DNA from 2 places in the Lentzea sp. NPDC102401 genome. Region 1 is predicted to be linked to the other one. Evidence: riboswitches for the same ligand, from Rfam matches in the RefSeq annotation. Region 1 holds a riboswitch; the other holds the start of a gene.
The links. Region 1 has a riboswitch for thiamine pyrophosphate ahead of thiC (phosphomethylpyrimidine synthase ThiC). Riboswitches for the same ligand answer to the same signal wherever they lie in the genome.

Region 1 (14,649 bases):
TGCTCGCGCTGGGCCTCACCGTGTTGCTGGGCGTTCTCGCGTACGTCCTGTTCGACCGGGGCGACGTCGAGGGCGGGGCGTTCCTCACCGCGTTGACGCTCATCGTCGGCGGGCCGTCGCTGTACGCGATGGTCAGGGCGTTCTGGGCCCGGCCGCGGCCGACCGGCGTCCCGCTGACCCGCGCGACGCACCCGGAGCTGTGGCGGCACGTCGACGAACTGGCCGTGCTGGCCGGCACCCGCAGCCCCGACGACATCCGGCTCGTCAACGAGGCGAACGCGGGCGTGTGGGAGCGCCACGGCACGCGCTACCTGGAACTGGGCCTGCCGTTCGTGGCCGGCATGACGATCGGTGAGCTGCGGTCGGTGGTCGCCCACGAGCTCGGTCACTACGGCGGCGGCCACACGCAGGTGTCGGCGGTGACGTTCCGCGCGAAGCTCGCCCTGGGCATGGTGATCGGGCAGGGCAGCTACCTGTCCGCCGTCCTCTACGCGTGGGCGAGGCTGTACGCGCTGGTCGCGGCCTCGGAGAGCCGCAAGCACGAGCGGTTCGCCGACGAGGTGTCCGTGGCGGCGGCCGGGGCGGAGGCGACGGCGCGGTCGTTGCTGCGCGGCGGCCCGCTCGGCGAGGCCTGGAGCGAGTACCTGCGCTGGTACGTCTCGCTGGCCGTGCTGGCCGGGCGCACACCGCCGTTGCTGGAGGGCTTCCGCGCCTACCTGGACCACCCGCGGCGCGTGCACCAGCTGCGCGAGATCGAACCGCTGATGGCCGCGCAGGAGCCGTCGTCGATCTTCGACAGCCATCCGCCGATCCGCGAGCGGGTGGCGACGATCAGGCAGCTCTCCCCGTTCTCCGGCGGCGTGACGGAGGCGGTCGACGAACGGCGCGCGTGGTCGTTGCTCGACGGCACCCCGCCCGAGGCCGTCGCGGCACTGGTCGGGGTGCAGGGTCCGCCGATCACCTGGCAGGAGCTCGCGCCGCTGGCCGGGCCGGTGCTCGTGCGCCGCTACGCCGACGCGCTGCGGCACGCGGGCCGGGTGAGCAAGGTCGGCGAGACGCTGGCGGACGTGCTGGCGGCGTTGTCGCGTGCCGAGCTGCACAAGCTGACGGGGGCGCCGGTGGACGCGTCGCTGACCCCGGAGCAGGTGCACGACGCCGCCGTCGAGGCCGTGACGGAACTACTCGGTTGCATGGTGTCTGACCTGCTTGTGACGACTAACCGCGCGACGCTGGAACTCAACTGGGGAGGACTGTTCGTCCTGCGGTTGCCCGACGGAGCTGCGGTCTACCCGGAAGACCTGGTCGCACCGGCCGTGCGGGACGCTAATCAGGTCGCTGACGTGCGCTTGAGGCTGCAGAACCTCGGCGTCGACGGACTGTGACGGAACGCTCACCCAGCGACGTTGTTCACGCCATGTGACGGGGATTACACTGCCCGCAGGTGCCGGTCGGCCCGCGCATTCGTCGGGGGATGCACGGGCCGACCGGCCACTTGTCTTTCCGGCAGTCCCGATGGGCGGTTTGGCGTGTTGCCGTAGCGTGTTGGCGCCCGACAACTCACGGAAGCTACGGACCCCCAGACACGATGAGCAGCGAGAAGCCCGTCTCCCACTTCCTCGAACTCGCGCGCGGCATGGTGCCGCCGATGCACCCGGCAGGCCGCCCGTTCGTGGCCGCCGCGGCGATCGCGACCCTCCTCGTCCGGCTGCGCTTCAAGCGCCTGGGCGTAGTCCTCGCCCTGGTCACGGCGTGGGTGGCGTGGTTCTTCCGCGAGCCGAAGCGCGTGACGCCGACCCGTCCGAACCTCGCCGTGGCCCCGGCCGACGGCACCGTCTCGCACGTGGTCGACGCCGTCCCGCCCGCCGAGCTCGGCCTCGGCACCCAGCCGATGACGCGCGTCAGCGTGTTCCTCTCGGTGTTCGACGTGCACGTGCAGCGCGTGCCCGCGGACGGCGAGATCGTCCAGGTCTCGTACCACCCCGGCAAGTTCCTCTCGGCCGACCTCGACAAGGCCTCCGAGGAGAACGAGCGCAACACCGTGTGGCTGCGGACGGTCGACGGCCACGACCTCGTCGTCGTGCAGATCGCCGGCCTGGTCGCCCGCCGCATCGTGTGCGAGGTCGCCGAGGGCGAGAAGGTCACCGCCGGCCAGACCTACGGCCTGATCCGCTTCGGCTCGCGAGTGGACCTCTACGTGCCGCGCGGCAGCCGCGTCCTGGTCGAGGCGGGCCAGCGCACCATCGGCGGCGAGACCGTCCTCGCCGAGCTCCCGGAAGCCTGATGGCTCCCAGCGGGCCCAGCGTCCGCCTGCTGCCGAACGCGATCACGGTCCTGGCCATGTGCTCGGGCCTGTCCGCGGTGCACTTCGCGAACGTCGGCATGTGGGGCGCGGCCATCGCCTCGATCGCGGCAGCCGCCGTCTTCGACGGCCTGGACGGCCGCATCGCCCGCCTGCTGGACGCGACGTCGAAGATGGGCGCGGAGCTGGACTCGCTGGCCGACGCCATCTCGTTCGGCGTGGCGCCGGCCCTCGCGATCTACCTGTGGAAGTTCGAGGGCAACCGCGCGGGCTGGGTCATCGCGCTGATCTTCGCGGTCTGCATGGTGGTCCGCCTCGCCCGCTTCAACACGTTGCTGGAGAAGGAACAACCACCGTTCGCGAAGGAGTTCTTCGTAGGCGTCCCCGCTCCCGCAGGCGGGTTGTTGTTGCTGCTGCCCCTGATCATCGAGGAGCAGGTCCGCACCGCCGGCTGGTGGAACAACTCCTACGTCGTGGCAGCGTGGACCGTCCTGGTCGCGATGCTCCTGGTCTCCCGCATCCCGACCCTGTCGGTGAAGACCGTGAAGGTGCCGCCGCGCGCGGTGGCCCCGTTGCTCGTCGCCGTGGGGTTGCTCGCCGCCGCTGTGATCACCTACCCGTTGGTGGCGTTGATCATCGCGATGGTCGTGTACCTGGCGCACCTGCCCTACTCGGTGCGGCGGTACATGTGGCTGTCGAAGCATCCGGAGGCGTGGACCGTCACCAGCGCCGACCGCCGTGCGATCAAGCGGGCGCATGGGGTTGCGGCTCGTCGACTCGGTCTGCGGCAGCCATTGCGCGGTCGTGTGGCCGGTGCGGCCATGCGGGCCGTGCGCCGGCCTCGGCGTGATGGTGCTGTCGCCGCTACCGCAGAGGGCGCGGTGTCCTCTACCAACGGACGCCGTCGCTCGTGGCGACAGCTGGGACTTCGGCGGCAGCCGAAGCGCTAGTCGCTCCTGCTCACTCGGGCCGGACACGTTCGTCGTGTCCGGCCCGAGGTCGTCGTGAGGAACCAGTGGCGCGACCCGGAACGTCGGCGAGGTAGTTCACGCTCAGCAGGGCGCCTCGCGGCCGCGAATTCCCCCGGCGACGTTCCGGGCCACACCACTAGAGTCGGCATCGTGATCACGCTGACGGCTCGCCTGTCCCCGTCCGCTCTGGACACCCGGCGCGGCGTAGTCCGCCTTCATCCCGAGGTGCTCGACGCCCTGGGCCTGCGTGCCTGGGACGCCGTGAAGCTGACCGGTGCCCGCGTGAGCGCCGCTCTGGCCGCCGCCGGCGAGCAGCCGCCGGGCGTGGTCCTGGTCGACGACGTGACGCTCACCAACCTCGGCGTGGTCGAGGGCTCCGAGATCGTCGTGGCTCCCGTTCAGGTGACCGCCGCGCGTTCGATCACCGTCGCGGGCTCACGGCTGGCCACCACGGCACTGACGCCGGACCACGTGCGCATGGCGTTGACGGGCAAGGTCCTGACCGTCGGCGACAACGTCTCGCTGCTCCCCCAGGACCTCGCACCGCCGCCCGGCGCGAATGTCTCCGAGACGCGCCGCAAGCTGTCCAACGCCATCGGCATGACGTGGACGAACGAGCTGATCACCATCACCTCGACCGACCCTGCGGGCCCGGTGGCCGTGCAGCCGTCGAGCGTCGTGGGCTGGCGTTCGGCCTCGGCACCCGCCGCCGAGGTGACGCCGGTGGTGGTGCAGGAGAAGCACGAGGCGCTGCCGCTCGCGGACCTGGTGGGCCAGCGCGAACAGGCGCGTCGCCTGACGGAGTGGCTGGAGCTGATGTTCCGCCAGCCCGAACTCCTCACCAAGCTGGGCGCCTCCGCCCGCCTGGCAGCCATGATCAGCGGCCCGGAAGGCGTCGGCAAGGCAACGCTGGTCCGCGCCGTCGCTCGTTCGGTCAAAGCGACGGTCGTGGAACTGGCCGCGCCGAGCATCGCCGTCCTCGAACCGGGCGCGATGGCGAAGCAACTCGGTGACGCGATCGCGGGCGTCCCCGAGCAGCCCACGGTCCTGCTCCTCACCGACATCGACGCACTGCTGCCCACCGCACCGCCACCGGTGGCGACCGTCGTCCTGGACATCCTGCGCACGGCCATCTCCCGCCCGAACCTCGCGCTCGTGGTCACCTCGGCCCGCGCGGAGTCGGTGGACGCCCGCCTGCGCGCCCCCGACCTGGTGGACCGCGAGCTGACACTCCCCCTCCCCGACGCCGCGGGCAGGACCGAACTCCTGCGGGTGCTGCTGCGCGACGTCCCGGTGGAGTCCGATGTGGACTTCGGCGAGGTAGCCGCCCGCACACCGGGTTTCGTGGCGGCGGACCTCTGCGCCCTGCGCCGCGAAGCAGCGGTCCGAGCCGCCCTCCGCCAACGCGAGGTGGCAGAACCCCGTGTGGGACAAGAGGATCTGCTGGGCGCCCTGAACACGGTCCGCCCGATCTCCATGTCCGCCTCCGACACGGTCCAGACCGGCGGACTGACGCTGGACGACGTGGGCGACATGAAGGAGGTCAAGCAGGCCCTCACGGAAGCGGCCCTCTGGCCCCTGCGCTACCCGGACTCCTTCGCCCGCCTGGGCGTGGACCCGCCGCGCGGCCTCCTGCTCTACGGCCCGCCGGGATGCGGCAAGACCTTCCTGGTCCGAGCACTGGCAGGCACGGGCCAGCTGAACGTCCTGACCGTCAAGGGCGCCGAGCTGATGGACAAGTTCGTAGGAGAATCCGAACGGGCGGTCCGCGAACTCTTCCGCCGAGCAGCCGACGCCGCCCCGGCCCTCGTCTTCCTGGACGAGGTGGACGCCCTGGCCCCACGCCGAGGCCAGTCCTCGGACTCCGGCGTGGCCGACCGAGTGGTAGCCGCCCTGCTGACCGAACTGGACGGCGTGGAACCCATGCGCGACGTGGTCGTGATCGCCGCGACCAACCGCCCAGAACTGATCGACCCGGCCCTGCTCCGCCCAGGCAGGTTGGAACGCATCATCTACGTGCCACCACCGGACGCCGAGGCGCGCACGGAAATCCTCAAGGCCTCGTCCCGGAACACGCCGCTTTCCGGCGACGTGGACCTGGCCGAGTTGGCCGAGGATCTGGACATGTACTCGGCGGCAGACTGCGCGGCCCTGATCCGCGAGGCGGCTTTGACGGCGATGCGGGAGTCTCTGGACGCGGCCGAGGTGACGCAGGCCCACCTGGCCAAGGCGAGGGCAGTGGTGCGCCCGTCACTGGACCCGGCACAGCTGGCATCGCTGGCCGCTTACGCGACGGCACGCTGACGCAGGGGTCCCCTCGATGTCAGGACCCCCCGCGACCCAAATTAGCGACGAGGTCTGACACTCCCGCGAAGGCGAAGGCGAGCCGTCCTTGGCTTGCGGTCTGGGTGGGGTGGTTTCGTCACGAGTCGTGCCACAGCTCTTGCTCTTGGCTCGGCTCGCGACGAAACCACCCCACCAACGCAACTACCTGCGCAACGCAACTCCGCCCAAAGCAAAAGGCGTGCCATCAACCTGCGTACGGCGTGGACCTCGGGTTTTGAGCAGTTTGGCGGGGTCTGGGGCGGAGCTCCAGGAAGCAGCCCGAGGTCAGGACTAAACCCAACCACCTGCGGACTCGCAACCTACTTGTTCTTGGAAGGCCCCTGAAAATCATTCGTAACAATCAAAATGATCCCGGCCGCAGCAGACTGGATCCCGTCGAACCGAGGCTCAACCCGAGCCCGCAAAACCTCAGCCAACTCCTTGGCCGAAGCTTCTTCCTCAGTCCCAGGCCGGAAATAAACGGTCGTGGTCGGGATGGTCCCAGACGAGTAGTTACCGGTCTCGGCGACAGTCCACCCGTTGCCCCGAACCGCATCCGAAGCCTTCGAAGCCAACCCGGTGATGGTCGAGTTGTTGTAAACCCGAACAGGAACCTTGGCCACTCCAGGCTGGGTGACCGGCGGAGGCGGCACAACAGAGGTATCCGGTGTGGAAGCCGGAGGCGCCGAAGACGGAGTCGAGGCCGGAGTCGAGGCAGGTGTCGAAGCCGGTGCGGACGCCGGAGGCTCGGAACTGCCGGACGCGGGCGGCGCGGTGGACGACCCCTCGGCAACCGGGGGTGTCTCAGACCCCCCGCTGCTGAACAGGCTCACAACACCGATCACCAACGCGACGGCGGCGACACCGAGCAGGGCGAAGCCGGCGGCCTTGGCCGGACGGGACGGGCTTGCGGACTCGGGGGAGGTCATCAGTCCTCGGTGCTCCTGGCGCGTGCGCGAACCCGCTGGCGGCCTGTTCGCACGCCGCGCAACCGCTTGACCAGCATCGGATCGGCAGCCAGTGCGGCTTCGGATTCAACGAGCGCGTTGAGCAACTGGTAGTAGCGGGTAGCTGACATGTCGAACAGTTCCCTGATGGCCTGTTCCTTGGATCCCGAGTACTTCCACCACTGACGCTCGAACGCGAGCATCGTGCGTTCGCGGCTGGTCAGCCCGTCAGCGGAGGTGAGCGTCTCGGCGTGATCCATCTGGCTCCCCACGGTCGCCACACCATCTCAGGTGCGGGCAATTCAATCACGTGATCGTTCCAACCTACCGCGCGACACCGACAGTTTTGGACCGCATAAAGTTCAGCCATGGCCGTCCATCGCATCCGCATCGCCGGCGACCCCGTGCTCCACAACCCGACGCGCGAGGTCACCGAGTTCGACACCGAGCTGAAGACGCTCGTCGACGACATGTTCGAGACGATGGCAGCCGCTCGTGGTGTCGGACTCGCGGCCAACCAGATCGGCTTCGACCTGCGGGTATTCGTCTACGACTGCCCGGATGACGAGGGTGTCCAGCACCGCGGTGTGGTCGTGAACCCCACCCTGGAGACCTCCGAGATCCCGGAGACCATGCCGGACCCGGACGACGACTTCGAGGGCTGCCTGAGCGTGCCCGGCGAGGCGTACCCGACCGGACGCGCCCACTGGGCGAAGGTGACCGGTCAGGGCCTCGACGGGCAGCCGTTCGAGGTCGAGGGCACCGGCTTCTTCGCGCGCTGCCTGCAGCACGAGACCGACCACCTCAACGGCTACCTCTACACCGACCGCCTCATCGGCCGGTACAAGAAGGAGGCCAAGCGGATGCTGCGCGACAACGAGTGGAACCAGCCGGGCCTGTCCTGGGACCCGAACGACCCCGCGAACTTCGACGAGGACGACGAGGACTAGGGGCGGAGCACCGACTCCACCTGCTTCAGCTCGTCCACGCTCAGAGGCCCGAACTCCAGCGCACCCGCGTTCTCCTCGACCTGGGCCACCGTCCGCACGCCCGGAATCGGAACCAGGCGGGGAGAACGCGCCCAGAACCAGGCCAGCGCACCCTGCACCAGCGTCCTCCCGCCCGACGTCAGCACGTCCCGAACGGCCTCCCGCGCCTGGAAGTACTCCGGCGACGGCCTCCCGTCGACGAAGAACCGCAGCCAGGACGGGTTCGTGACGCGCACGTCGTCCGCGGGGAGCTGACCGAACGTCTCGCGCGCCAGCAGGCCCATGGCCAACGGCCTCCTGCACAGCACCGCGAAGTCGCCCGCGTACATCCCGGGGTTGTCGAACAGCAGGTTGACGTCGGCCTGGGCAGCGATCCCGTGCTCCCCTTCGCAGAAGAACCGCGCCCGCTCGACGTCGTCCGTGCTCCACCCGTAGGCCCGGATCTTGCCCGCCGCCACGAGCGCCTCGCACTCGTACCGCAGCAGCGCGGCCTCGTCCAGCCCGAGGTCGCCGACGTGCAGCTGGTACAGGTCGATCCGATCGGTCCCCAGCCGCCGCAACGACCCCTCGACGGCGCGGCGCAGGTACTCGACCGACCGTTCGTCGCCGGTCATCCGACGGGAGGCGGCGTCGAACCCGCAGCCCCACTTCGTGGCGATGAGCACCTGGTCACGCACGTCCGCAAGCGCTTGCCCCACCACGGTCTCCGCGTGCCCGCAGCCGTAGACGTCCGCGGTGTCGAACAACGTCACGCCCAGCTCCACCGCCCGCCGCAGCGCCTTGACCGACTCGCCGTCGTCCGCCGGTCCCCAGCCGACCGGCGATCCGTCCGGACCCGAGAACGGTCCGCCCATGGCCCACGTGCCGAAACCCAACTTCCCCAGTTCCAAGGTCATGGGGCTACCGAACATCCTGGAGCGCGCTCCAGGTCAAGAAACAAGTTGCGACGACCAGCGACCATCAACGGCATGCCCATCGAAAACATCGTCGCCTTCGTCGCGGCCTCGTTCCTCATCGCACTGTCGCCCGGACCTGGCACGGCCATGGTCCTGCGACAGTCGGTGCACGGGCGAAAAGCCGCGCTGGCGACGGTGTTCGGCATGGAGGTCGGCGTGGCCTGCTGGGCGATCGCGGCCGCGCTGGGCCTGTCAGTCCTGCTCACGGCGTCCGAGATCGCCTACCACGCGCTGAGGATCATCGGCGCGGTCTTCCTGATCTACCTGGGCGTCAAGGCCCTGATCAGCAAGAGCCTGCCCGCCGCCGAACCGCCACCGGCCAGTCACGCGTTCCGCAGCGGCCTGGTCGTGAACCTGGCCAACCCGAAGCTGGGCGTGTTCGCGATCTCGTTCCTACCGCAGTTCGTGCCTGCCGGGGAGGCCGGCAAGGGGGTTCTGCTCTTCCTCGCCGTCGCCTGGGTCCTGATCGACACCGTCTGGTACCTCATCATCGTGTCGATCCTGCACACGATCCGCGGCTGGCTGAGCCGGCCGCGCGTCCGTCCCGCGCTCGAGAAGCTGTCGGGCGGCGTGCTGCTGGCGCTCGGAGTCCGGCTGGTACTCGACCCGCGTTGAGATCGGGCTGCCCCGGCGCCAGAACAGCTCGGGCAGCCCGGCCAGCTCGTCGAAGGTGTGACAGGCGGCCATCGACGCGTAGCCGCCGGCCAGCACGTGCGCGCGGATCCGGTCCAGGCGGCCGAACTCGATCACCTCACCGGCGATCAGGAACGGCAGCACCAGCTGCCAGGCCTGCACGACGGCCGGCCGACGCCGGTGAGGTGCGCGCAGAGCCGCGCGGGCGACTCTCAAGAGGTGCTCGTTCGCGCTCATCGTGTACGGATGGGCCGAGTGGTCCCAGCTCCACCGGCGCTCTTCGGTCACCGCGCACCGCACGCACTCGACCGGACCGGTACCGAGTTCGGCACCGCACCTCGAACAGGCGAGCAGCGTCATCGCCCAGTCCACGCACGTCCACGGGTACTGGCCGACGTCCGCGGAGGTCACCAGTTCGGCCAACTCCCGGTCCGCCAGCTGGGACGACGTGCGCAGCGCCTCCCAGTCCGCGAGCCAGAACTGGTCGAGCAGTTCCGCGCAGAAGCCGCAGTCGGGGTAGCCGCGACCTGCGAGTTCGCCGCAGGAAGGGCATGCCGAGACCACGGCGGGACGCTGGCCGCGTCGCGCGCCGGGCGGGAACGGCTGGTGATCAGCCACGAGGAAGAGATTAGGGGCAAACGACGCCCTTGGCAGCTACGGCGCGCTCTGACTATGGTCGGTTCTCGACAACTCAACACAACGCGGGAGCTCGCGCCTGAGCGGGCTGAGAGGGTGACTGGCAGTAGTGCCGGTGTCACCGACCGCCTGAACCTGACCGGGTAATGCCGGCGTAGGGAGGAATGTCGTGACGGCACTTGACGACCGTTCGGTCAAGCCCAGTGTGACCACCGGCCCGATCTCGGGCTCGCGCAAGGTGTATCGGGAAGTCTCCTCTGACATCCGGGTGCCCTACCGCAGGGTCGAGCTGACCAACGGCGAACATGTCGATCTCTACGACACTTCCGGTCCGTATACCGACGACAACGCGACCATCGACGTCCACAGTGGACTCCCCGACCTGAGGTCGGGGTGGATCGCCGCACGGGAACCGATCAACGGAGCTGTCAGCCAGCTCGCGTACGCGAAGGCCGGGATCATCACCCCGGAGATGCGCTTCATCGCGGTGCGCGAGAACCTCGACGCGGAGTTCGTGCGCGAGGAGGTGGCCATCGGGCGTGCGGTGATTCCGTTGAACCGCAAGCACCCCGAGGCCGAGCCGATGATCATCGGCAAGAAGTTCCTCGTCAAGATCAACGCCAACATCGGCAACTCCGCCGTGTCGTCGTCGATCGAGGACGAGGTCGACAAGATGGTGTGGGCGTCCCGCTGGGGTGCCGACACGATCATGGACCTGTCCACCGGCAAGCGGATCCACGAGACGCGTGAGTGGATCCTGCGCAACTCGCCGGTCCCGATCGGCACCGTGCCGATCTACCAGGCGCTGGAGAAGGTGAACGGCGATCCGGCGGCGCTGTCGTGGGAGGTCTACCGCGACACCGTGATCGAGCAGGCCGAGCAGGGCGTCGACTACATGACCGTGCACGCGGGCGTGCTGCTGCGGTACGTGCCGATGACGGCCAAGCGCGTCACCGGCATCGTCTCGCGCGGTGGGGCGATCATGGCCGGGTGGTGCCTCGCGCACCACAAGGAGAGCTTCCTCTACACGCACTTCGAGGAGCTCTGCGACATCCTGCGCACCTACGACATCACGTTCTCGCTGGGCGACGGGCTGCGGCCGGGTTCCATCGCGGACGCCAACGACGAGGCGCAGTTCGCCGAGCTCCGCACGCTGGGCGAGCTCACGCACATCGCACGGGCGAAGGACGTCCAGGTGATGATCGAGGGCCCCGGCCACGTGCCGATGCACAAGATCGCCGAGAACGTCCGGCTGGAGGAGGAGTGGTGCGGTGAGGCGCCGTTCTACACCCTCGGGCCGCTGGCCACGGACATCGCGCCGGCGTACGACCACATCACGTCCGCGATCGGCGCGGCGCAGATCGGCTGGCTGGGCACCGCGATGCTCTGCTACGTCACGCCGAAGGAGCACCTCGGCCTGCCGAACCGCGACGACGTGAAGACCGGCGTGATCACGTACAAGATCGCGGCGCACAGCGCGGACCTCGCCAAGGGCCACCCCGGCGTCCAGGACTGGGACGACGCGTTGTCCAAGGCGCGCTTCGAGTTCCGCTGGGAGGACCAGTTCAACCTGTCGCTCGATCCGGACACCGCGCGCTCGTTCCACGACGAGACGCTCCCCGCGGAACCGGCGAAGACGGCGCACTTCTGCTCGATGTGCGGGCCGAAGTTCTGCTCCATGAAGATCACGCAGGACGTGCGGCGCTACGCCGAGGAACGCGGACTGTCCACAGTGGAGGCGATCGAGGCGGGCATGGCGGAGAAGTCCGGCGAGTTCGCCAACACGGGCAACAAGGTCTACCTCCCGGTCGTGGAGACTTCGTGACCACGGCACCACCCAGGGTCCTCACCATCGCCGGAAGCGATTCCGGCGGTGGTGCGGGCATCCAGGCCGACCTCCGCACGCTCTTCGCGTGCGGAGTGCACGGCTGCGTCGCACTGACGGCCGTGACGGTCCAGAACTCGCTGGGCGTCACGGGAGTCTCGGAGATCCCGGCGGACGTCGTCGCGGCGCAGATCGTCTCGGTGGCCGAGGACATCGGCGTGCAGGCCGCGAAGACCGGAATGCTCGCGTCGGCGCGGATCATCGAGGCCATCACCCCGGCCCTGGACCGCGTCGGCATCGGCTCGGGGAAGACGCCGTTCGTCGTCGACCCGGTCTCGGCGTCCATGCACGGCGACCAACTGCTCGCCGACAACGCCCTGGACGCGTTGCGCGGCCTGCTGTTCCCACGCGCGACGCTGGTGACGCCGAACCTGGACGAGGTGCGGCTGATCACCGGCATCGCGGTGAAGGACCGCGCGGACCAGCGCGTGGCGGCGGAGGCGTTGCACGCCTTGGGGCCGGAGTGGGTGCTCGTGAAGGGCGGCCACATGTGGGACGACCCGGAGTGCCTCGACCTGCTCTACAACGGCAGCGAGTTCATCGAACTGCCTGGCCCTCGCTACGACACCAAGCACACGCACGGCAGCGGCGACACCTTGGCGTCGTCGATCAGCTCGGCGCTGTCGAAGGGTGCCTCGGTGCCGGAAGCCGTGCGGTTCGGCAAGGAGTTCATCGTGAAGTCGGTGGCCGCGGCCTATCCGCTGGGTGGCGGCGTCGGTCCGGTGTCGCCGCTGTGGAGGCTCGACAGCTAGCCCGGCGCTGATTCGTGACGCAGGCGCTCGAACCACGTCGTGATCGAGCGCCTGTACCCGGACGGCAACGCCCCTGATCGAGACGGGGTAGCCGTGCACAGTCACGAACGGTGCTACTTGGGCTCTTCGCCGACCAGCGTCTCCAGCGCGTCCAGGGCGTGCACCAGAGCCGAAACGTGCTCCGGCGTCAGCTGTTCGATCCGCCGCTGCAGCTCGCGCACCCGCGCGGACCGCACGCCGGACACCATCGTCTCGCCCTCGGGCGTGGGTGTGGCGAGCCAGGCGCGGCCGTCCTGCGGGTCGGGTTCGCGCTTCACGTAACCGGCTTCCACCAGCGCGGCGACGATGCGGGACAACGTCGGCGGCGCCACGCCCTCCTTGTTCGCCAGGTCGCCGAGGCGCATGGGGCCGCAGCGGGCGAGGGTGGCCAGCGCGGAGACCGCGCCGGGGCCGAGTCCGGGGGAACCGGTGCGTCGCAGCAACCGGGCCAGCCGGCCGATCGCCAGGTACAGGCGCGCGGTCGCGTCCTCGACCTCGGCGTCAATGGGGGCCGTCACGGCTTGTCGTCCTCCTCGGCGGGATTCAGGTAGTTCTCAATCATCCCCCAACACGTGTGCACCCACGGTAGCGACCTCAGCGTCCCGGCGAAGACGCTTGGGCCCAAAAGCGTTGTGGAATTCGTCCGGCCAGGCGCGCCAGCCGTCCGCCCTCGACCGCACAACGCATGGCGGCGCCCATCCGTTCCGGGTCCTGCGCCCGTGTGACGGCTGTCGCCAGCAGCACCGCTGAGCAGCCGAGTTCCATCGCGAGGGCCGCGTCCGACGCCGTGCCGATGCCCGCGTCGAGCACCACTGGAACAGATGCGCGGGAAGTGATCAGCTCGATGTTGTGCGGGTTGCGGATGCCGAGACCCGTACCGATGGGAGAGCCCAACGGCATGACCGTCGCACAGCCGATGTCCTGGAGCTTCAGCGCGAGCACCGGATCGTCGTTGGTGTACGGCAGGACCACGAAGCCGTCCCGGACCAGCCGTTCGGCCGCGTCGAGCAGCTCGACCGGGTCCGGCAGCAGCGTCTCCTCGTCGTGGACGACCTCCAGCTTGACCCAGTTGGTCTCCAGCGCCTCCCGCGCCAGCTGCGCGGTCAGCACGGCCTCGGCGGACGTGCGGCAGCCCGCGGTGTTCGGCAGGACCTCGATTCCCAGTCTCCGCAACAACTCCAGCACACCGGTCTGGCCCGCCGCGTCGACCCGGCGCATGGCCACGGTGGTCAGCTCGGTGCCGGACGCGACCAGGGCCCGTTCCAGCACCGAGAGGTTCGCGGCACCGCCGGTGCCGGTGATGAGCCTGGACCGGAACTCCCGGCCCGCGATGATCAGCGGATCGTCCACGTCAGCCTCCCTGGACCGCGGTCAGCACCTCGACCACGCCGCCGTCCGGCACGATCGTGGAGTCCCACAACGCCCTCGGCACCACGGTGCCGTCCAGCGCCACGGCCACGCCCTTCTCGGGCGCTCCCACCAGCGTCACGACCGCGGCCACCGACGTGCCCTCCGCCAAGTCACGGGAAGCCCCGTTCACCTGTGCCTTCACGAACTTCCTCCCTGGAGCAGATCGACGACGAGCCGAGCGGTGTGCGGGGCCAGCAGCAGGCCGTTGCGGTGGTGACCGGTCGCCGCGATGACGCCGGGCTCCAGCCACCGCACGATCGGGACGTTGTCCGGACTGCCCGCGCGGAACCCGACGGCGGCCTCGGTCAGCGCGTACTCGGCGATGCCCGGCAGCACGGTTTCCGCGTCCCGCAACAGGTCCCGCACGCCCGCGACGGACACGTCGGTGTCGAACCCGGCCTCGTACTGGGTCGCGCCGACGACCAGGCCGTCGTCTCGTGGAACGAGGTACACCGGACGGCCCGACACCAACGCGCGGATCGTGTGGCGAGGCGGTGGCAACGCGCCGGGCCGATGGGTCAGCCGCAGAATCTCGCCCTTGACCGGCCGGATCACGTCCTTCAACGCGGGATGCAACGCACCGCTCCACGCTCCGGCGGCGATCACCGTGACCCTGCCGTCCACTGAGGACACAACACCGGCGTCCAGACAAGCCTTCCACAGTGCGGAAAGCAGCACGCGGTTGTCGACGGCCAGATCGCCCGACGCGTACACGCCACCGCGAACCGCCGGGCCAAGAGAAGGTTCGAGTGCGCGGATCTCCCGCGAGGTCAGCAACTCCCCCGCGTGGCGCAGATCGGCGAGGTC
Region 2 (14,649 bases), on a different contig from region 1:
TAATCCAGAAAAGGATTCCCCACCTGGAGGTGTCATGATCGTCCTCGGTCTTATTCTGCTCGTCGTCGGGTGGCTGATGGGTATCAGCATCCTGACGACTCTGGGAGTGGTGCTCCTGGTGATCGGCGCGATCCTCGCCGTGTTGGGCGCGGTCGGCAAGCCGATCGGCGGACGGGCGCACTACTTCTAAACGCGCACCAGATCACCGTTCCTCCCCTCGGAAACGGTGAAGGGGGAGCCTCCTTTGTGGAGGCTCCCCCTTCTGCTTGTCTTACAAGCTCTTACACGTTGTTCTTAGCGCGTGCGGCAGCGGCGAACACTCCGAACGCGACCCCCAGCATGGCCAGAGCGGCGACAGCGGCAACTACAAGATCAACAGACATGATCAGAAAACTCCCTCTTGCGATCTCTCCCGTCCTATTGACGCCGGGGTACCCCGTTTCGTTGCCTCGGGTAACGTTTTCGGGGTGAAACTCCGTGCTGTGGAAGCGCGTGTGCTCTCCGTAGCACCGTGGCTGCTCGCGTTGTCGGTCGCCGGGCACCTGTTCATGGTCGCGTTCCAGGCGAAGATGACCATGATCGACCTGCTGGTGTACCGCAACGGGTCGCCGCACCTGTTCTCCGGCGACCTCTACGAGTGGCGGCTCGACCAGTACGCGGACGTGTTCCCGCTGCCGTTCACCTACCCGCCCTTCGCGGCCGCGATCTTCACGCCGATGAGCTGGGTGCCGTGGGAGGCCTCGCGCTGGATCTGGCAGCTGCTCTGCCTGGCCTGCCTCTACTACATCGTGCGCACCAGCCTGAAGTTGCTGAAGCTGCAGGACCCGCGCCGCGCCATGATGTGGACCGCGCTGACGCTGTGGATCGAGCCGGTCCGCACCACGCTCAACTACGGCCAGATCAACCTGGTGCTCGTCGCGATCCTGATCGGCACGCTCGCCAGCGCGCGCAACTGGGTCGGCGGCGCCGGGGTCGGTTTCGCCGCGGGCATCAAGCTCACGCCCGCGATTTCCGGGCTGTACTTCCTCATTCAGCGCCGGTGGATGGCCGCTGTGTGGTCGTTCGTCGCTTTTGTCGTGGTGTACGGCATCGGCTGGGCCATCTCACCGTCCCAGTCGGACAAGTTCTGGTTCCAGCTGCTCGGTGACGCGAGTCGCGTCGGGCCGGTCGGCAGCGCGATCAACCAGTCGCTGCGCGGCGCCCTGAGTCGCACGGTCGGTTACGACGTGAAGACCGGGCCGATCTACATCGTCGCCGTGCTCGTCGCGGCCGCGCTCACGTGGTTCGCGGTCAGCAGGACCAAGGACGCGCTGGCGTTGATCGTCAGCGTCCAGATGCTCGGCCTGCTGGTCTCGCCGATCTCGTGGAGCCACCACTGGGTGTGGATGGTGCCCGCCCTGCTGTGGCTGATCTACACCGGCGGGCACCTCCTGTGCAAGATCACCGCCGGCCTGTGGGTGCTGCTGACCGGCGGCTACCTGATCTCGTTCCTGCTGCTCGCCCAGCCGAACATCTGGGACTTCCCGCGGCCCTGGGTCTTCGTGGCGCTCGGCTGGGGCTATCCGGCCGCGGGCCTGCTCACGCTCGTCGCGATCGGCCTAGCAACCCGGCGTGAGAGGGACGAGCTGCTGCCCCGCGATGAGGAAGCTGCCCACGGCGAACCCACCGGTGTCACCGGCTGACGCGGGCTTCCACGAGTTGCGGGCCGCGACCCAGCCCAGCGTTCCGTCGGCGTCCAGCGCGGTCAGGAGGGCCTGCCAGCCCTTCTGGACGTGCGGCAGGTAGGTCTCCCGGTCGAGCACGCCCGCGTTGATGCCGGCGGCGATCGCATAAGTGATCATCGCGGTGGCCGCGGAGTCCTTGCCGGTGCTGCCCCAGAAGCCGTCGTGGCGCTGCAGGAACTTGAGCGTCTGCACGCTCTTGCGCAACGTCTTGGCGTACTCGGCGCGGTACGGGTGGTCGGCCGGCAGCGCGAGCATCGCCTTGGCCAGACCCTGCACGGCCCAGCCGTTCGTCTGCACGTTCAGGCTCCACAGGCCCGTGAACTCGTTGAACGTCCGGGCCTTGAGGCTGCGGTACGACCTGAACGAGTAGTCGAGCATGGCCTGGTCGTCGTCGGCCACGGCGACGCGGGTGAACGACGGCAGCGCCATGTTCAGCGCGTCCGGCGACTTCCAGTAGTGCGTCTTCCCGTCCTTCACCTGGGCGCGCAGGTTGTTGCGCAACGGCTGCAGCACCTCGGGCTCCGGGTGGAAGTACGCCACGTCGAGGTACGGCTCACCGGTCGACTGGGCATCCGGGGCGAAGGGGTTCGCCGGGTCCAGCGGCAGCAGGTAGGAGTTCGCCTGCACCCAGGGCCACGTCTTGTGGTTGCTGATCCCGGTGGTTCGCACCTGGGCGAGGTTGCCGACGTGGAAGTTCGCGTTGGACCAGTTGTTCGCCGCGAGATCGGAACCCTTGGTGACCCAGGTGGCGCTGGCCTTGATCATCGTGTCCGTCACGGCACACGGCACGGCGTTCGCACCGGCCGGAAACGCGGTCAATGTCCCGGTGAGAACCAGGCAGAAAAATGATGTGCGCAACCGCATGAGGGTGTTCCCTCTCCTGTCCGCGGGCGGCGGCAGCGCACATCTTGACCGAATCAGCTCATCGCGTCCAGGACTCCGTCGATTTCCTCGGCGAGGGACACGTCGAGCGCGGTGATTCCTCCCTTGTAGTGGGTGCTCAGGCGGAATGTCAGCGTCTTGTAGCGGATGTCGATGTCCGGGTGGTGGTTGTCGTTCTCGGCGATCTCCGCGATCCGGTTCACGACCATGATCGCTTGGGAGAAGCTCGCCAGCTCCACGGTCCGGACCAGCGCCGCGTCCTGGGCGCCCCAGTCGGGCAGCTTGGGCAGCACGTCGTTCAACTGATCGTCGCTCAACAGCTCGGCCATGTCCTGATCGTCCCACCACGTCACGTAGGCTGCGCGTTGCCACGGGAGTCCGGTGAAGCGCCGGGCTGAGAGGAGGGCTCGCAAGCCCTCGACCGTCCACCTGATCCGGGTCATACCGGCGTAGGGAGAGATTTGACGTGAGAAAGATTTTTGCTGTTTGCGCTGCTCTGGTGCTGACCGGTTGTTCGGCCGGTACTTCGACCGCGCCACAGACGCACGAGGTCACATTGGTGACGCACGACTCGTTCGTCGTGAAGCCCGAGGTTCTGGACGAGTTCCAGAAGTCCTCGGGAATCACCGTGAAGCAGATCGCGAGCGGTGACGCGGGCGAACTGACGAACAAGCTGGTGCTCACCAAGGCGAACCCGATCGGCGACGTCGCGTTCGGCGTCGACTCGACGTTCGCCTCGCGGGCTTTGAACGAGGGCGTGTTCGCCGAGTACGCATCGCCGGAGGCCTCGAAGGGCGCTCAGCGGTACAAGGCGGACGAGTCGAACCGCCTGCAGGCCGTCGACGTCGGTGACGTGTGCCTGAACATCGACCCGGCCAAGCTCGGCGGCGTCGAGCCGAAGTCGTACGACGACCTGGCCGACCCGAAGTTCAAGGACAAGCTGGTCGTCGAGAACCCGGCCACGTCCTCGCCCGGTCTCGCGTTCCTGCTCGGCACGATCGCCAAGTACGGCGAGAACGGCTGGCAGGACTACTGGACGAAGCTCAAGGCCAACGGCGTCAAGGTCGTGAGTGGCTGGGAAGAGGCCTACAACCAGGAGTTCTCCGCCACCAAGGGCGACCGGCCGATCGTCGTGTCCTACGCGTCGTCGCCGTCGGCTGAAGGCGGCAAGACCAAGGCCGTGCTGGACACCTGCTACCGCCAGGTCGAGTACGCGGGTGTGCTGTCCGGGGCCAAGAACACCGAGGACGCCAAGAAGGTCCTCGACTTCCTGCTGGGCGAGAAGTTCCAGGCCCAGGTGGCCGAGCAGATGTACGTCTACCCGTCGCGTGAGGGTGTCGCGCTGCCCGAGTCGTGGGCCAAGGACGCGCCGTTGCCGTCCTCACCGCAGTCGCTTCCCGCGGACAAGGTGAAGGACAACCGCGAAGCGTGGGTCGAGCAGTGGCGCAAGCTCGTGCAGGGCTGAGTTCCCGCACGGGGTGGTCGGCGGCGGCGCTGCTGCCGCTGGCCTTCCTGGGTTTGTTCTTCGCGTGGCCCGTGCTGGCGATCGTGTCGCTCGGGCTGAGCGAAGGCGGCGTGACCGCGGCGCTCGTCGACGGCGACACCTGGGAACTCGTCGGGTTCACGCTGGGACAGGCCCTGGCGTCGACGGTAGTGGCAGTCGTCGCCGGGATGCCGCTGGCGTTCGTGCTGGCACGCTGCCGGATCCGCGGTCTCGGCGTGATCCGGGCCGCGGTGATGGTGCCGTTCGTGCTGCCGACCGTGGTGGTGGGTCTGGCTTTCCGGACGTTCTGGCCGGACGGCGGTGTGTTGCCGATCGTGCTGGCGAACGCGTTCTTCAACGTGGCCGTGGTCGCGCGGACAGTGGGCGGGCTGTGGGCGCACACGGATCGACGAGCTGAGGACGCGGCGCGGGCGCTTGGGGCTTCCCGTCCGCGAGCGTTCGTGTCGGTCGTGCTGCCGGCGTTGGCGCCGGCGATCGGGTCGGCTGCGGCGGTCGTGTTCCTCTTCTGTGCCACGAGTTTCGGCGTCGTGCTGGTGCTGGGCGGGTCGCGGTACCGGACGCTGGAGACCGAGATCTACCTGCGGACGGTCGAACTGTTCGACCTGTCCGGGGCGGCGGCTCTGTCGTTGTTGCAGTTCCTCGCCGTGCTCGCGGTGCTGGTGCTGGGCGCTCTGGCGCGGCGGCGCCGGGAGACCGCGCTGGCGTTGCGGGGCAGGGAAGAGCTGGCGCGACGGCCGTCCGGCGGCGAGTGGTACGTGGTCTTTGCTGCCTTTGCCGTGGTGGTGGCGTTGCTGACGCCCGTGGTCGGGCTGGTGACGCGGTCACTGTCCACTCGGGACGGCTGGAGCTTCGCCGGCTACGTGGCGCTGAACTCCCGTGGCGACCGCGGGACGCTGGCGGTGACGGGGATCGACGCCGCGGTGAACTCGCTGCGGACGGCCTTCGACGCGACGCTCGTGGCGTTGGTGGTCGGGGTGTTCTCGGCGGTGGTGCTGGTCGGGTTGCGGCGGTCGGGGAGTCGCGTCTCCGAGGTGCTCGACACCGCGCTGATGCTGCCGCTCGGGGTGTCCGCGGTGACGGTCGGTTTCGGCTACCTGATCACGATGGACGCGTTGCCCGGCGACTTCCGCACGTCGCCGATGCTGGTGCCGCTGGCGCAGGCGCTGGTGGTCACGCCGTTGATCGTGCGGATGGTGCTGCCGGTCCTGCGGGCGGTCGACGAACGGCTGCGGCAGGCGGCGGCGACGCTGGGTGCCTCACCGCTGCGGGTGTGGCGTGAGGTGGACCTGCCGCTGGTCGGGCGGTCGTTGGTGGCGGCGGCCGGGTTCGGGTTCGTGGTGGCGCTGGGGGAGTTCGGCGCGACGAGCTTCCTGGCCCGCCCGGACGCGCCGACGCTGCCGGTGGTGATCGCGCGGCTGATGTCGCGGCCGGGGGAGTTGAACAGCCAGATGGCCTATGCGGCGTGCGCGTTGCTGATGGTCGTGACGGTCGGGTGCGTGCTGCTGATCGAGCGGTTGCGCGTGCCGAGCAGCGGGGAGTTCTGATGGCGCTGGAACTGGACTCGATCACCGTCCGTTATGGACAGACGGCCGCGGTGTCGGACGTGTCGCTGTCGGTGGCGGACGGCGAGGTCGTGGCGTTGCTCGGGCCGTCGGGGTGCGGGAAGTCGACGTTGCTGCGCACCGTGGCGGGGCTGGAGAAGCCGTCTGCCGGCGCGGTGCGGTGGGATTCCTCGGACCTGGCCAGCGTTCCGGTGCACCGGCGCGAGTTCGGGCTGGTCTTCCAGGACGGGCAGCTGTTCCCGCACCGGACGGTCGCCGGGAACGTGGCCTTCGGCCTGCGGATGAAGAAGGTCGAGCGCGAGACGCGGGACAAGCGCGTGCTGTCGCTGCTGGAACTCGTCGGGCTCGAAGGCTATGCCGACCGCCGGGTGACGCAGCTGTCCGGCGGCGAGCAGCAGCGGGTCGCGCTGGCACGGGCGTTGGCGCCGTCACCGCGGTTGTTGCTGCTGGACGAGCCCTTGTCGGCGCTGGACCGGGCGTTGCGCGAACAGCTCGCGGTCGACCTGGCGCGACTGCTGCGGGAGGCCGCGACGACGGCCCTCGTCGTGACGCACGACCACGACGAGGCGTTCACGCTGGCCGACCGAGTGGCGATCATGTCGCGTGGCCGGATCGTCCAGGTCGGGCCGCCTGCCGAGGTGTGGTCGTCGCCGGTGGACGTGGAGACCGCGAAGTTCCTGGGCTGCAACAAGTTCGTGCCCGGATCGTTCGTCGGGCTGGACGTGGAACGGGTCGGGCTGCGGGCCACGGCGCTGCGGGTCGACTCCGACGGCCTGCTGGAGGGCACCGTGCTGGAACGGGTGCACCGGCGCGATCACGTACGGCTGCTCGTGGAGATCGGCGGCGAGGAGTACGAGGCCGTGGGGCCGGTGTCCGTGGGGGACCGCGTGCGGCTCGCAATTGACTTGGACGGCGTCGCGCGCGTCGGGTAGTAGAGCCCTATGGGACTTCATGGGGGACGCGTCGCGCTCGTCACGGGCGTGAGCAGGCGGCAGGGAATCGGCTACGCGATCGCAGCGCGGCTTCGCGGGCTGGGTTTCGATCTGTTCGTGCAGCACCACGTCGCGCACGACGCCTCACAGCCGTGGGGCGCGGACTCGGTGGATGAGGTGCTGGCGGACCTCGGTGCTCAAGGGCTGGGAGCGGACCTGGCCCGGCCGGACGCGCCGGACGAGCTGATGGCCGCGGCTGTCGAGGCTTGCGGACGCGTCGACGTGCTGGTGTGCAACCACGCGCGGTCCGGCGGCGACGGGCCGTTGGGTTCGCTGGACGCCACGATGCTGGACGAGCACTACGCGGTGAACACGCGGTCGTCGATCCTGTTGGCGCAAGCGTTTGCCCGCCAGTGGAGCAGCACCGACGGTGGCCGGATCGTGTTCCTGACGTCCGGGCAGAACCTCGGCCCGATGCCCGGTGAGGTGGCCTATGCGGCGTCGAAGGGGGCCTTGGTCGCGATCGTCGCCACGTTGTCGCGCGAGCTGGCGGACCGGGGCATCACGGTCAACGTGGTGAACCCCGGCCCGACCGACACCGGCTGGGCCGGTCCGGAGCTGATCGACTTCGTGAACGAGCGGATGCCGGCGAAGCGCTGGGGCCGGCCGGACGACGCCGCCCGGCTGATCTCCTGGCTGTGCACCGACGACGCCGCGTGGATCACCGGACAGGTGATCAACAGCGAGGGCGGGTTCCGGCGATGATCAGCCACGCGCCGGACGGGTACGAGTGCCCGTTCTGCTTCCTGCTCGCCGGCGGGGAGACCGAGATCGACAGCCAGAGCGACGTCGTGCTGCGCACCGAGCGGGCCACGGCGTTCGTCGCGTCCGGGTGGTGGGCGAACAACCGTGGCCACGTCATCGTCATCCCCAACGCGCACCACGAGAACATTTACGACCTGCCCGCCGAGTACGGCCACGCGGTGCACGACGTCGTTCGCGAGATCGCCATCGCCATGCGGGAGGCGTACGGCTGCGAGGGGATCTCCACCCGTCAGCACAACGAGCCCGCCGGTGGCCAGGACGCGTGGCACTTCCACGTCCACGTCATCCCCCGGTACCACGGCGACGACCTCCACGGGTCGAAGCCGCTACCGGGATTCGCCACCGGCGAGCAACGCCGGCCTTGCGCGGACAAGCTGCTAGCTGTCCTTCGTGACCAGGCGGATGGCCGCCAGGCCGGTGCCGATCAGCAGGTAGCACCCGGCGAGCAACGTGCTGTCGCCGATCTGCCCCAACGGGATCGGGTCGCGCATCACGTCGATCAGCCCGGGGAAGCCCGTGGTGATCAGGAACGGGTGCAGCCAGTCCAGTGAGCTGAACTGCCCCAGCACCTGGAACACGATGATCGTCACCATGGTCGCCGCCTGCACCACCAGCGGGTGCTCGGTGGCGGACGAGACGGCGAGGGCGACCGCACCGATCGACACCATCTGGAACGTCACCAGCAGGATGAACAGGCCAATGCGCAGCAGGCCCTCTCCGGTCGAGAGGGTGGTGCCGGACAGCGTCGCCATGCCGTCGGAACCGAGGAACGCGGTACCGGCGATGATGCCGACGACGGCCATCAGCGTGACGGCGAGCAACGACATCGCGGTGAGCCCGAACAGCTTCACGAACAGCAGCCGCACACGGGACACCGGCGCGACCAGCAGGCCGCGCAACGTGCCGTGCTGGGCCTCGCCCGCGAGGCCGTCCGCCGCCCAGATCGACGCCACCAGCGGCAGCAACAGGTTGAGCGACAGGAACAACGTGAAGATCGGCACGACCATGCCGTTGCCCTCGATGATCGCGGCGAGGCCGGGGCCGCCGCCACCGTCGTCGCCGGCCGTCCAGATGCCGAAGCTGATGATGATCGGCACGAGGATCAGGCCGAACAACCCGATGAGGGTCCGCGGCCTGCGCAGCATCCAGCGCACCTCGGAACCGAACTGACGCGCGATCATCGCCGTCCCCCGTCCAGAGTGTCCACAGCGGACATTCCGCGCTCGGCCTCCTCGGCCTCGGTGAGCCGGGCGAACAGCTCCTCCAGACCGGTCTTCCAGCGCGTCGCCTCGTAGACCTGGGCTCCTCCGTGCACGAGCGTCTCGATCACCTGCGGCGCGCTCGTCCCCGCGAGCTCGACGCGCAGGCCGTCACCGAGCGGCCGGGCGGAGATCTTGGCCTGCCGCAACGCGCCCAGCGCCTTCTCCACGTCCGGTGTGATCACCTGGAGCGCCGATCCGCCCGCCTGCAGCAGTTCGGTCAGCTCTCCTTGCGCCACAACGGTTCCGCGGTGCAGCACGGCGACGTGCGTGCAGGTGGCCTCGACCTCGCTCAGCAGGTGACTCGACACCATGACCGTGCTCCCGGCCGCGTGCAGGTCCGCGATGACCTTGCGGATCTCCCTGGTGCCGGCCGGGTCCAGGCCGTTGGTCGGCTCGTCGAGCACGACCAGCTTGCGCGGCACGAGCAACGCCGCGGCCAGGCCGAGACGTTGCTTCATGCCGAGCGAGTACCCCCGGAACCTGCGGTGGGCCGCCTGCGCGAGCCCGACGCGTTCGATCGCGTCCTCGACCGCCTGCTTGATCTGCTTCTTGGGCAGCAAGGGCTCGAACGCGGCACACCTGACGAGGTTCTCCCGCCCGCTCAGGAACGGGTGGAACCCCGGACCCTCGACCAGCGCGCCGACGTGCGGCAGCACCTGCTCGGCTCCGTCGGGAAGACGTTGACCGAGCAGTTCGATCTCCCCCTGAGTGGGGCGGACCAACCCGAGCAGCATCCGGATCGTGGTCGTCTTGCCGGACCCGTTGGGCCCGAGCATGCCGAGCACGGCACCTTCCGGCAGCTCGAGGTCGACGCGGTCCACGGCGACCGTGCTCCCGTACTCCTTGCGCAGACCCTTGGTCCGCGCGGCGACAGCGTGTTTCGACGGCGCTGTCACCGGCGCGCTGGTCGAGGTGGTCACTTCACCTGTCCGATCGTGTCGAACAGCACCTGCTCGGGCACGGCGCCCGCGACAACACGGCCGTCGTCCGCGATCAGGATCGTGGCGACCTTCGTGTTGAAGATCTTGCCGCTACCCCAGGCACCGCTCACCTTCTTGGTGAACTTGTCGACCATGCCCTGCGCCTCGGCGGGCACCTGGGTCATGGCCTGCGCCGGAATCCTCGCGCCGACGACGGTGTCCCAGCCGGTGCCGAAGATCTGCGGGTGCTCACCCTGCAGCGCCTGCTCGATGCCCATCTCGGGCATGCGGTCGCGGCCCTTCTCCTCCTTGGCCTCCGGCGTGGTGACCTTGGCGTTGGCGGGCGGCGTGAACTCGAACAGCTTCGAGTCCTGCGGGCCGACGTTGATCTCGCTGAAACCGACCAGGCCGACCGGCTCGCTCGTGCCGTTGGTCAGAACGGCGACGCGCAGCGGCATCTTGAGCTCGGAGTCGACCGCGATCCGCACCTCGCGGATCAGGGTCTTCTCGCTGGCCTTCGGGGTCAGCACGAGCTCGTAGGCGGCACGGTTCGCGACCCGCGCGGTGCCGTCGACGCTGATGTCGCTGAACTCCTTGGTCAGCCCGACGACCTGCTTGGCCGCCGCGGCCGGGTCCATGGTCTCGGCCTTCTCGGTGTCCGGCTTCGGCTGGTCTGCCTTGTGCTCGGACTTGGTGACCTCGTTGTCCGCGGAGTTCCACGACCACGTGGTCGTGCCGTCGTTGACGATGGTCTGCTCGGACTGGCCGTTCGGCAGGGCGGCGCGGAACTTGCCGTTGCCGTCCGTCCAGATCCGCGCGCTGTGCTTGCCGTCGGCGAGCTGCGGGATCTCGGCGATCGACGGGAGACCGAGCTTGTTGTCGACCTCCACGGTTCCGCCGAACGCACTCGGGTTGCTCGTCAGCACCTGCTCGACGAGCGTCTCCGCGGAGACGTCCGGCAGGGACGGCGGCTGGCCCGCACCCGCCGGCATGGCGAGCAGGCTCAGGCCTGTCGCACCGGTGATCACTCCGGCCGCCGCAGCGGCCAGGGTCACCTTTCGCTTGTTCATCAGTGGTCCCCTCCTCCAAGGGCTTGTACTCACAGCTTGGTGGTGGGTTGCTGAGATGGTGCTGAGACTACTCCGACCTGCGGTTTTGTGCCTGCCGCTGCACGCTTTCTGAGAGTCGGCTGAGATCTTGCGCGCGGCTGGGAGTCGCGCGCGGCATGCTGTGACCCGTGAAGCCTCGGGTGCTGGTCGTGGACGACGAAGTCGGCGTGCGTCGGGCGTTGGAACGCGGGTTGTCGGCGGAGGGCATGGAGGTCGTCACCGCCTCCGACGGGCCCACGGCGTTGCGGGTGGCGTTGACCGGGGCCTTCGACGTGGTGCTGCTCGACATCATGCTGCCCGGCCTGTCCGGGTACCGGATCCTGCAGCGCATGCGGGCAGACGGGGTGCGCACGCCGGTGCTGATGGTGTCGGCGAAGGACGGCGAGGTCGACCAGGCGGACGGGCTGGATCTCGGCGCCGACGGGTACCTGGTCAAGCCGTTCAGCTTCGTCGTGCTGGTCGCGCAGGTCAGGGCGTTGCTGCGACGCGGTGGCGGGGCCCGCCGGAGGTTGACGCTGGGGCACCTGGTGATCGACCGCGGGCTGCGCGAGGTCACCTGGGCCGGGCAGGACGTGTCGCTGTCGCCGCGCGAGTACGCGGTGCTCGACGTGCTGGCGTCGCGGGCGGGGTCCGTGGTGACCAAGGACGAGCTGCTGCGGACCGTCTGGGGAGACGAGCAGGCCGCCACCCGCAACGCGGTCGAGGTCTACGTGGGGTACCTCCGGCGCAAGCTGGACGCCGTGGGGGCCGGTGAGGTCGTGCGGACCATTCGCGGGCACGGGTACATCGCGTCGACCCCGGATCTGGACAACGCGTTGGGGAACAAGTGAACCCTCGCCGCTGGTGGTTGCGGCGCACGTTGCGCTTCCGCATCACCGTGGTGGCCACGGGGGTGGCGTTGCTGTGCCTGCTGGCGTTCACCGGGCTGGCGCCGGCGTTGATCGGGCTGATCCAGATCACCGCGGTGGACCAGGAACTGGAGAAGTCGCCGCCGCGGGTGCTCGACGTGTCCGGGACGCCGGTGGACGGCCAGCCACCGCTTCCGTTGACAGCACAGGACATCCGGGCCCTGCGGTCCGGCGAGCCGGTGCTGCGGATGGACGGGGAGTCCGCGCTCAGGTTCCGGGGACAGGTGGTGTTCTCCGGGGACGGGACGCCTCGCCTGGAGGTCTACGCGAGCACGTTGCTCGGCTACGGGAAGGCCAACACGCTCGGCACGCGCTGGCTGGCCGTCGCGGCGGTGCTGGTGGCGGTGCTGGTGGGGATCGCGACCTGGCTGTCGGTGCGGTCGTCGTTGCGGCCGGTCGAACGGATGCGGGTCGCGGCGGCGGAGTTGCCGCACGGGGAACGGTTGCCGGTGCCGCTCGCGCGGGACGAGCTGCAGGCGCTGGCGGAGGCGTTGAACGCGTTGCTGGCCAGGCGCGACGAGGCGTCGGACCGGCTGCGGCGGTTCACTGGCGACGCGGCGCACGAACTGAGGTCGCCGGTCGCGTCGGTGCGGGCGCAGGCCGAGGTCGCCGTGGCGCATCCGGATCCGGACTTCTCGATCGAGGTGCTGGAGTCGGTGGTCGAGGAGTCGATCCGGCTCAGCGCGCTGGTGGAGTCGTTGCTGATCCTGGCGCGGGCGGACACCGGGGCGCCGCCGCGGGCAGAAGCGGTGGACCTCGTGCTGGAGGCCGAGTCGGCGATCTCCCGGCTGGACACGGACCTGCTGGTCCGGCTGACCGCGCCGCCGTCGGCGTGCCTGGTGTCGGCCACGCGGTCCGAGGTCGAGCTGGTGCTGGACAACCTGCTGCGCAACGCCGCCCGGTACGCGTACTCGACGATCACGTTGACGCTGGTGCCGGTCGGCCGGGACGTGCGGTTGCTCGTGGACGACGACGGGCACGGGATTCCCGCCGAGCATCGGACGAAGGTGTTCGACCGGTTCTACCGGGTCGAGGAGGACCGCGGGCGACGCTCCGGCGGATTCGGTCTCGGGCTCGCGCTGGTGGCGCATCTCGTCGGGCGGCGGCGTGGATCCGTCCGTGCCGCGGAGTCACCTGCCGGTGGTGCGCGTTTGGAGATCCGCTGGCCGTCCTGGTAGCAAGCTCTGGTGCCAGAGTTGCGAGCGTCGGCGCTGGTCGACGCGCCTGTTGCCGCTGTTGCGGGTGCCCTGTTGGACACGTCGCTGATCACGGGGTTCGGGGTGAAGGTCCCGGGTCCGTTGCTGTGCCTGGGAGATGTGCTCGTCGGGCCGTTCGGGGTCCGGCTGACGGTCACCCGTGCTGATCTGTCCGGTGTGTCGGCCGCGGGCGATTTTCTCGAGTTGCACACGGATCTCGTGGCCACCGGGGCCGGGACGATGGTGGTCGACCGGGTGAGCTGGACCTCCGTGCTCGGCGTCGTCGGGCGGTTCGCGGACATGACGGTCGGGCGCGGAATGGCGTTGCGGGTGCTGGAGAAGCGCTCGGCGTCGCTCGCGCGGCGGTGCGAGGAACTGCGTGCGGCGCGGGTCGTGGTGGGGGCCGCGATCGTCCGGGATGGACGGTTGCTGGCGCAGCAGCGGTCCTACCCGGAAAGCCATGCGGGACAGTGGGAACTGCCCGGCGGGCGGGTCGAGCCCGGCGAGAAGCCCGCGGACGCGTTGGTGCGCGAATGCGTGGAAGAACTGGGCGTGACGATCATCGTCGGTGAGCACGTCGGGCCGGACGTGCCGTTGAAGAAGGACATGGTGCTGCGGATCTTCGCGGCCGAGCTCGCCGACGGTGAGCCGGAGGCGTTGGAGCACAACGCTGTCCGGTGGCTCACCGCCGGCGAGCTGGCCGGCCTGGACTGGCTGCCGGCGGACCGGGTGCTGGTGCCGGCCCTTCAGCGGCTCCTCAACTGAGTCCGGACAGGCGCAGGGCCGCGTTCAGCCGGTGCTGGGCGCGGTCGCGGGCCCGTTCCGCGCCGGCCTCCCTGATCCTGTCCAGTTCGGCGGGGTCGGCGAGGAGCTCCAGCGTGCGGTCGCGCACGGGCTTAAGTTCTTCGATCACCGCTTCGGCCACGACGTCCTTGAGGTCGGAGAACCTGCTCGTGTAGTCCTCGGGCTCCTTCCCGGTGCAGGAGCTGAGGATCTCGGTCAGGTTCGCGATGCCGTCGGTGGACGAGACGGCCCTGCGGACCTTGCGCCGCACCAGGTCCGGCTCGTCGAGCACGAAGACGACGCCCGCGGAGTTCTGCGCCGACTTGTCCATCTTGCGCGCCGGGTCCGAGAGGTCCTTGATGCGCGCCCCCACCTTCGGCACCACCGCGGTCGGCACGATGAACGCGTCGCCGTAGGCGTGGTTGAAGCGCCGGGCGAGCGCACGGGCCAGTTCGACGTGCTGGAGCTGGTCCTCGCCGACCGGGACCTCCGCGGTGCCCTGCAACAGGATGTCCGCGGCCATCAGCACCGGATAGGTCAGCAGGCTCAGCCGCACCGACTCCCGTCCCAGTGACTTCTCCTTGAACTGGATCATGCGCGCCGCCTCGCCGTAGGTGCAGGTGCACTCCAGCACCCAGTTCAGCGCCCCCAGCTCGCGGATCAGATCGCTCTGCACGCACACGCTCGCCGGATCGATGCCGGACGCGATGAGAACGGCGAGCTGTTCGCGCGTCAGGGATCGCAGACGTTGCGGATTGTGCGACGACGTCATCGCGTGCAGGTCACTGATGAAGTACACGTCCTCGTGGGTGCCCTCACGAGCCCACGTGCGCAGCGCACCCAGGTAGTTGCCCAAGGTGGGCTGGCCCGACGGGGTGATGGCGGAGAGACGGATCATTCTGCTGGTCCTTCCGTTCGAAGGACCGCCCCGGACGAACGCATCAAAAAAGCCGCCCGTGGGGGCGGCCCGTGTACGCGTCAGAGGTGATGTCCGCGCGCAGCTACTCCGGCCGCCTGAAGGCGGCCCACCAGAAGGCGTTCA

Region 2: another riboswitch for thiamine pyrophosphate. It lies ahead of ACIRG5_RS29605 (thiamine ABC transporter substrate binding subunit); the one in region 1 lies ahead of thiC (phosphomethylpyrimidine synthase ThiC).

What each region holds. Positions count from the first base shown of each region.
Region 1 covers NZ_JBIWKS010000011.1:249,162-263,810, forward strand. Annotated here, with positions in the region: gene ACIRG5_RS33605 (M48 family metalloprotease) at 1-1,382, shown strand, start outside; gene ACIRG5_RS33610 (phosphatidylserine decarboxylase) at 1,586-2,281, shown strand; gene pssA (CDP-diacylglycerol--serine O-phosphatidyltransferase) at 2,281-3,249, shown strand; gene ACIRG5_RS33620 (AAA family ATPase) at 3,421-5,574, shown strand; gene ACIRG5_RS33625 (LytR C-terminal domain-containing protein) at 5,916-6,218, opposite strand; gene ACIRG5_RS33630 (DUF3263 domain-containing protein) at 6,524-6,802, opposite strand; gene ACIRG5_RS33635 (peptide deformylase) at 6,911-7,492, shown strand; gene ACIRG5_RS33640 (aldo/keto reductase) at 7,489-8,427, opposite strand; gene ACIRG5_RS33645 (LysE family translocator) at 8,500-9,102, shown strand; gene ACIRG5_RS33650 (hypothetical protein) at 9,359-9,640, shown strand; TPP riboswitch at 9,812-9,936, shown strand; gene thiC (phosphomethylpyrimidine synthase ThiC) at 9,926-11,581, shown strand; gene thiD (bifunctional hydroxymethylpyrimidine kinase/phosphomethylpyrimidine kinase) at 11,578-12,393, shown strand; gene ACIRG5_RS33665 (MarR family winged helix-turn-helix transcriptional regulator) at 12,507-12,950, opposite strand; gene ACIRG5_RS33670 (thiazole synthase) at 13,027-13,782, opposite strand; gene thiS (sulfur carrier protein ThiS) at 13,784-13,984, opposite strand; gene ACIRG5_RS33680 (FAD-dependent oxidoreductase) at 13,981-14,649, opposite strand, start outside.
Region 2 covers NZ_JBIWKS010000009.1:235,179-249,827, reverse strand. Annotated here, with positions in the region: gene ACIRG5_RS29625 (DUF6131 family protein) at 35-190, shown strand; gene ACIRG5_RS29620 (mannosyltransferase) at 468-1,682, shown strand; gene ACIRG5_RS29615 (glycoside hydrolase family 88 protein) at 1,599-2,582, opposite strand; gene ACIRG5_RS29610 (4a-hydroxytetrahydrobiopterin dehydratase) at 2,642-2,935, opposite strand; TPP riboswitch at 2,967-3,079, shown strand; gene ACIRG5_RS29605 (thiamine ABC transporter substrate binding subunit) at 3,073-4,071, shown strand; gene ACIRG5_RS29600 (ABC transporter permease) at 4,047-5,654, shown strand; gene ACIRG5_RS29595 (ABC transporter ATP-binding protein) at 5,654-6,604, shown strand; gene ACIRG5_RS29590 (SDR family oxidoreductase) at 6,614-7,369, shown strand; partial or broken gene ACIRG5_RS29585 (HIT family protein) at 7,366-7,716, shown strand; gene ACIRG5_RS29580 (ABC transporter permease) at 7,807-8,610, opposite strand; gene ACIRG5_RS29575 (ABC transporter ATP-binding protein) at 8,607-9,611, opposite strand; gene ACIRG5_RS29570 (outer membrane lipoprotein carrier protein LolA) at 9,608-10,681, opposite strand; gene ACIRG5_RS29565 (response regulator transcription factor) at 10,849-11,550, shown strand; gene ACIRG5_RS29560 (sensor histidine kinase) at 11,547-12,806, shown strand; gene ACIRG5_RS29555 ((deoxy)nucleoside triphosphate pyrophosphohydrolase) at 12,816-13,589, shown strand; gene trpS (tryptophan--tRNA ligase) at 13,582-14,505, opposite strand.